Regions from separate parts of the Bacillus sp. ABA4_010 genome, predicted to be linked through region 1. Evidence: riboswitches for the same ligand, from Rfam matches in the RefSeq annotation. Region 1 holds a riboswitch; each other region holds the start of a gene.
What was found. A riboswitch is a leader RNA that binds a small molecule or an ion and turns the genes downstream of it on or off. The one in region 1 is predicted to bind thiamine pyrophosphate.

Region 2: linked by a shared signal. The riboswitch ahead of thiM (hydroxyethylthiazole kinase) and the one ahead of ACXAEO_RS13205 (acetylornithine deacetylase) in region 1 are both predicted to bind thiamine pyrophosphate.
Region 3: linked by a shared signal. The riboswitch ahead of tenI (thiazole tautomerase TenI) and the one ahead of ACXAEO_RS13205 (acetylornithine deacetylase) in region 1 are both predicted to bind thiamine pyrophosphate.

Annotation. Positions count from the first base shown of each region.
Region 1 covers NZ_JBSWUN010000003.1:2,419,606-2,421,873, forward strand. The annotation lists gene tenA (thiaminase II) at 1-58, opposite strand, end outside; gene ACXAEO_RS13205 (acetylornithine deacetylase) at 114-1,391, opposite strand; TPP riboswitch at 1,502-1,606, opposite strand; gene ACXAEO_RS13210 (YuzC family spore coat inner layer protein) at 1,897-2,268, shown strand, end outside.
Region 2 covers NZ_JBSWUN010000003.1:2,153,519-2,155,786, reverse strand. The annotation lists gene ACXAEO_RS12065 (helix-turn-helix domain-containing protein) at 1-607, opposite strand, end outside; TPP riboswitch at 815-917, shown strand; gene thiM (hydroxyethylthiazole kinase) at 982-1,800, shown strand; gene ACXAEO_RS12055 (hypothetical protein) at 2,010-2,147, shown strand; gene ACXAEO_RS12050 (GapA-binding peptide SR1P) at 2,265-2,268, opposite strand, start outside.
Region 3 covers NZ_JBSWUN010000003.1:3,490,713-3,492,980, forward strand. The annotation lists gene thiO (glycine oxidase ThiO) at 1-580, opposite strand, end outside; gene tenI (thiazole tautomerase TenI) at 577-1,200, opposite strand; TPP riboswitch at 1,284-1,385, opposite strand; gene ACXAEO_RS18445 (YbjQ family protein) at 1,462-1,776, opposite strand; gene ACXAEO_RS18450 (hypothetical protein) at 1,757-1,996, opposite strand; gene modA (molybdate ABC transporter substrate-binding protein) at 2,148-2,268, opposite strand, start outside.

The DNA.
Region 1 (2,268 bases):
CATGATTTTGACGCCAAATTGGCTGTAGTTTTTCCTGTAAACGTTCACTAAATTTCATGACCTTCAAACCCCTTTAATTGTTAGTATCATTTTAAAACTCACATCTTGCTCATCTACTTTGCTTGTGTATGCGTCCATTCGAAAATAAATCGCAGCATCACTTTCGTATAATCCAGTAATTGCTCAATGGATATTTGCTCATTGACGGCATGAGCGTTATGTAAATCACCGGGACCATAAATTGCTGTCGGAATCCCCGCTTCCCCTAACCAGCCTCCATCTGTCACAGTCGGTGAAACATCCATCACAGCAGGCTGGTCCAGCACCTCTTCATGTGACTTTGCTAGCAAGCGAACACCTAGATGATTTGGGTCGACTTCCAACGCCGGAAAGATTTCGCCCCGATCTTCAATCATCGACGTTCCGCCCCATTCAAATATCGGAGGATTTTCTTTTAGCCAAATGTCAGCCCTTGCGACATGACTGATATGTTCTTCAATCTCTTTGGCCACCTGTTCGTACGACTCGTTCGGATAGTAATGAACGGTGATCCATAGTCGGCACTCATCCGCAATAAATGCAGCATGCCGGCCCCCTTCAATAACCGCAGGATTAATAGTATTTGTTCCTGGAAGAAAGCCCGGATAGCTTTTCGTCACTGCCCAATGACGCTCAAGCTCCTGTAAGCCTTCTATTACTTTCATCATTTTTTCGATGGCACTTGCCCCGAATAAATTTCCGCCAGCGTGGATCATACTTCTTCTTGTCGCATCATGGAATGTTTGGCGACTTTTGACTGTAATCCACCCCGTAATGACACCGCCTTGCCCTTGAATATGTAAATCACTCGTATCGACGACTACCGCAAAATCGGCGGTATAACCCCTTTTACAACATTGAAGAGTTCCTGCTTCTCCTACCTCTTCGCCAATAACGGATTGAAAAATCAAGTCCCCTGGAAACTCAATGCCTGCCTCGCGAAGAAGCTGAATCGCAAACAATGCTCCAGCAAGGCCACCTTTCATATCTGCTGCACCGCGTCCAATCACTGCCCCATTCTTTACAATGGGAATGAAAGGGTCCGCTTCCCATTCTTCCTCTTCACTCACTTCTGCAACATCGATATGGCCATTCACAATTAAACTTTTATAATTCTCTGGCTTCACTCCCTTTAATACACCTACTACATTCGGGTCGTTTCGATAAACATCCCATTGATCAATCTCGAAACCAAGCTTACTCAAAAAAGAAGCAACATATGATTGGGCCTCTGCCGTATTACGGGCTGGCGGAGCAGGTGTTTGAAACGAAATGAGTGTTTTCAACAAATCAATGAGCTCTTCTTGACGCTCCTCCACTTGATCAATTAATGGTTGCAAGATGTTCTCCATGTTCATCCCTCCTTTTGAACAAATAAAAAACCGCTTCTATTTGAGAAAGAAGCGGTTGTAAACGTAGATTATTCCATTTATCCACCCATGACACGATGATGGCGATACAACGGATTACAACACCGCTTCCCTACGCTAGTATTACCTAGTTCAGGTGGTAAGGGTTAAGGCATATTCGCCTCTCTCAGCTTTTCTAAGCACCCCTAGTGGTGATTACTATTTAATTAGGTGAATGTGTGTACCATTACATAAAAACAGACTGTTTACCAAAATCTCTGTATTAATGTATTTGGTAGATTTATTTTGTTACGGTTATTTGAAAAGAGGGAATTTTCTCCTTTTCAGACAACCTCTTCATTATTTTTAACACATTTAATTGGGATGTTCAATAAAAATATTTTTCTTTACGTGTTTACCCTTCCCATCTACATACGAACTCTGCACAGCGCCAAGCTTTTTTCCGTATAGTGTAAAGAACTTTATCAAGGGAAGGAGCAAGTCTACGATGTTTATGAATCCGTATATATATGTATATCCTCATGGGGCCTCCTGGCTATATTATGAGCCGGTGTCTATTCATCAACCAGTCCGCGTATATTCACCTGTTCATCCTTTATCTTACACGACTATGTCCATAGATGTGAGACCTTATCCAGATGTAGATCCGACTTTATTTAACCAATCTGCCATCGCCATGCAAACGCTCATGAAAGATGCAAGTATTTTGCTAAACAAGTTGGCCGAATCAAAAGAGTTTGACTCCAAGATTATGAAGGCCGCACAGCAATCCAATTCAAAAGCAGTCGATGAATTGATTAAATCAACTGGTATTCAATCTACGGTGAACACATCCTTTAATCCTGACGGCATCCAACTA
Region 2 (2,268 bases), 270 kb from region 1:
ACGTTTTTTGAATAGACGAGGCGACACTTTCCATCGTTTTCGCCGTCTGTTCTGTCCCTTTCGCCAATTGCTGCAGCTCTTTCGTTGTGTTCTCAGAAGATTGGGTGAGGAAAGAAGCAAAAGTTTCCACTGTTTCAGTCGTTTGCTGGGCACCTTTTGAAATCTCTCGTTTCACTTCTTCCAATACTTCTTCTCGCACTTCTTGGCGAATGCCTTCCCGCATCTCTTGAAGCAAATCCCGCTTGAAGCTTTCAAGTACTTCGAATACGTCTTTGTAATGCTGAATCGCTTCTACAAGCTCTCCTTCAACATTGGCTGTCTGATTGCTGACAATAGAAGCTGATGGTTCAGGAGTTAATGGATTTTTCTCAATGGGAGTATTTTTTTGAAGCAAGTGCTCTTTTATTTTCTCAAGCCCCATATTTTGATTTGTCCATTGCTTTACTTCCTTTAATAGCTGTAAATCGTTTTCCGAAAAATGGCGGGTATTGTTTTTATCGCGTGTGACTTCAAGAAAATCGCTGAATTCTGTCTCCCACTGTAAAATCATCCGTTTTTCCACTTTGAGTCTTTTAGCCAATTTTCCTACTGTATACGTTTGTACCATGAAATGTTTCACCCTTTCGACATTAATCCTAACGAGAAAAATGATGATAGAATTTGTTAATGCATTGTATTCCCTAACACTTCCTCCTTTTTCCTGCAAGGTGACAAAGGTTATCAAAAATAGACGGAATTAGTGTTGTTTTGGCAATGGTAAGCATTGCCTCTCTTGCTTAATTCGTAGTATAGTAGAAAGGAAAATGAATAACGATGAAGCCACTAGGGGAGCCATACGGCTGAGATGGAATAGATGTTCCGGACCCTTTGTACCTGATCTGGGTGATACCAGCGTAGGAAAGTGGAGCGGGTTTAAGTAACATAGTTGAAAGCTGCTCCAGTCAGGGGCGGCTTTTTTGTATATAAAAAGGGGGACTATAAATGGAAAATAAATTATATGCACCGTTATTAAAAGAGGTAAGAACGAAAAATCCGCTCGTCTATAATATTACAAATGTAGTAGTGACGAATTTTACAGCAAACGGTTTATTGGCGCTTGGGGCTTCTCCGGTCATGGCCTATGCGAAGGAAGAGGCAGCGGATATGGCTAAAATCGCAGGAGCGCTTGTATTAAATATCGGCACGTTAACTGAATCAGAAATAGAAACGATGCTTGTGGCAGGAGCATCAGCGAATGAGCATGGTGTTCCTATCGTATTAGATCCAGTAGGAGCAGGAGCGACTCCGTATCGTACGGAAACAGCCCGAAAGCTGTTGAAGGAATTGAATGTGTCCATTATTCGCGGTAATGCTGGTGAAATTGCCAATGTCGTTGGTGATAGTTGGGAAGTAAAAGGGGTCGATGCAGGAGAAGGCGCTGGCAATATTGTTAGTTTAGCGGAAAAAGCAGCGAAACAACTTGACTGTGTGGTTGTGATTACAGGGAAGGAAGATGTCGTGTCAAATGGAGAGGACACAATTCTTATTCAAAACGGTCATCCAATTTTAACGAAAGTAACAGGAACAGGGTGTTTGTTGACATCTGTGATTGGGGCGTTTGCTGCAGTTTCGGTGGATTTAATGGCTGCTGCTGTGTCAGCCTTAACTTATTACGGAGTAGCTGCTGAAATAGCAGCGCATGAAAGTGCTGAGTTAGGACCAGGAAGCTTCCAAATCCAATTATTAAATGCACTTGCTAACACGGACGTTTCCGCTGTTACAGCGAATGGGAAGGTTTTCTTGGCAGAAAGAACAGTATAAACAAACGCAAAAGAGAGATGATGCTTTTTTCTTGTTCAAAAAATTAAAGAAATGCAACTATAATATTTTCAAACCAAACTATGTTCTAAAAGAAAATAGTTTTAAAAAAATCGTCAGCAAGAATCATGATAAGCTATGCACAAGAAAAAATAATTCGGGCATATTAAAAAAGTAGGTGGTCCTACACTTACAAGACAGGAGGGGATTTCATGACAAAACGAAATCGCAAAACAAAAGGCGGGGCGCAAAGCCCGAAGTCCATTACGGAGTTTTCAAATGAAATTGCAGTAAATCCAGCGAATAATCAAGCAAAACAGGCAGAAAAAACTCGGCCACATCAGGAGTAAGAGCGCGAGGATATCTTAATGAAATAAAGATGTCCCTACAAATCCACAGTAAAATGAAAAAGAAGATCCATTTCCTATATTGGGGAAACGGATCTTCTTTTTGTTCCGATTCTAAAATTAT
Region 3 (2,268 bases), 1.1 Mb from region 1:
TGGCAACCCCTGTAACTTCTCCATTCCTCTCGACAATGGATTGAACGTGACAATACTCTTGAATGACAGCTCCATAAAAAGAAGCGCCAAGAGCCAAAGCCTCGGTTAATTTAACCGGATTGACTTGCCCATCGTTTGGAATGTACATCGCTCCTTCCAAATACGGCGAAAGTTCTTTCTCTTGCATTATTGCTTCTTTTGATGTCAGCCACGTAACATCCGCATCCCACGTTTGATGATGTTTTACTTTTTCCTTTAGGCGTCTTGCTTCTTCAGGTGAGCGGGCTGGTTTTAATACCCCTTTTTGAATGAGCTCTGCATCAATTCCAGTTTCTTCTCGCAATTCCTGAATCAACTCACCAAACTGCCTACGACTTTGCAGCGCCAATTGAAGCAGAGGTCCTTCTTCATCAATTTCTGCTTGTGCCCCTAAAATGCCGGCAGCGGCGCTGGATGCTTCGCTTCCAACCTTGTTTCGCTCCAACACCACTACCTTTACATTACTTTTTGCCAGTTGATACGCAATCGAACAGCCAATAATCCCTCCGCCTACAATGGCGACATCATAATGCGAATTCACATCATTCCTCCCCTTTTTTGTAAAGCATTTTGATACCGTTTCGCTTGCTCTTCCGGATGGTTCGCCATAAACACGCCTGACATCACCGCAATCCCATCAGTTCCTACTTGAATCACTTCATGGACATTTTCATGTGTAAGTCCGCCAATCGCTACAACTGGAATTGACACAGCTTCCTTCACTGCTTTCAACGAAGCAAGCCCTCGAGGCAGCTCTTGTTGTTTCGATTGCGATGCATATATATGCCCATAAAACACGTAATCAGCTCCTTGTTGCTGCGCTAATTGCGCTTCCTCTACTGAATGAACCGATTTTCCGACAAGCAAGCTTGGAAAACAGCTTCTCACTCGCTCAAGTGGTAAACTGTGATACGCAAGATGAACCCCCCGTACTCCCATCGCACACGCCACATCGACACGATCATTGACAATAATTTTAGAAAGAGGAACCCCGCTTCGCTGCAGCTCTTCTATGATGTAAACGAGTTCTGCAGCTGTTTTTGTCTTTTCCCGTAAATGAATCGCATCCACATTCGGATGAACGGCAGCAACAGTCTGAATCAATTCATCAATCGGCTGTTTTCCTGTTGATACAGCATGAAACTGTGGCACTTTTTTCATTTTTTGACCTTCCTTTATCACCTAAAACAATATAAAAACCCACTCTGCCAGCAGAGTGGGTTGAATATAACAATTTTATCTCAATCGTTACGTTACCACTTCCCTACGCTGGTATAAGCCAGATCAGGTTCAAAGGGTCCGAATGCGCTCCGTCTCAGTCCGAATGGACTCCCCTAGTGAATTTTCAAATTATTTATTTTTTTTACGCCCTTAGTATAACACACTTGCTATTTTTGGCAAGACCTAAAATGTAAGCGTCTCTTATTCGACATACACAGCCGTGCCGTAAGCCATAATTTCTGACGCATTTTGCATAACATTCGACGTTTCAAGACGTAAAGCAATGACAGCATTGGCTCCTTTTTGCTGGGCATCCTCAACAAGACGTCCGATCGCTTGCTGACGGGCCGTATCCATCATGTCTGTATATTCCTTGATTTCTCCTCCAACAATCGTCTTCAATCCAGCCATTAAATCTCTTCCAATATGCTTGGACTGCACAGTGCTTCCGCGTACAAACCCTTTCAGTTCTTTAATTTCTTTACCTGGTACAAAATCAGTAGTCACGATAATCACGTTCATCATCCTCCTTTTTCTCTTTTCTTCTTTCAACAATCAGTACAGCAAGCAGCAAGCCTAACGCAAGTCCATAAACGACAAAAAAGATAACCGCCTTTTGTCGATCAATAAAAAGCAGCACCATTCCCATTAATTGCCCGACAACCGCTGTGATAAAGAATATATATTTCAGCAACTGCACCGTTAACCTCTTTTCGTTGAATAATGATCGCATCATTAATTATTATACTTCTCCTGCCTTTAAGATATATCCTTCATCTTCTGGCTTTTTCCTATATCGACTCATTCCATTTCCCCATAAAAAATACCAGTTAAACAAACGTTTATTTAACCGGTATACAGCATTCAAATGAATGATTGTTTTCCTACTACAATTTTTTAAATCCATATTTTTGGAAAACTTCAATGGATGTCTGTCCGCTCAAATAGTGATAAAATAACGCCGCTTCCTTTCGATAGGCTGTTTTTTTTACAATACCTAAAGGATAG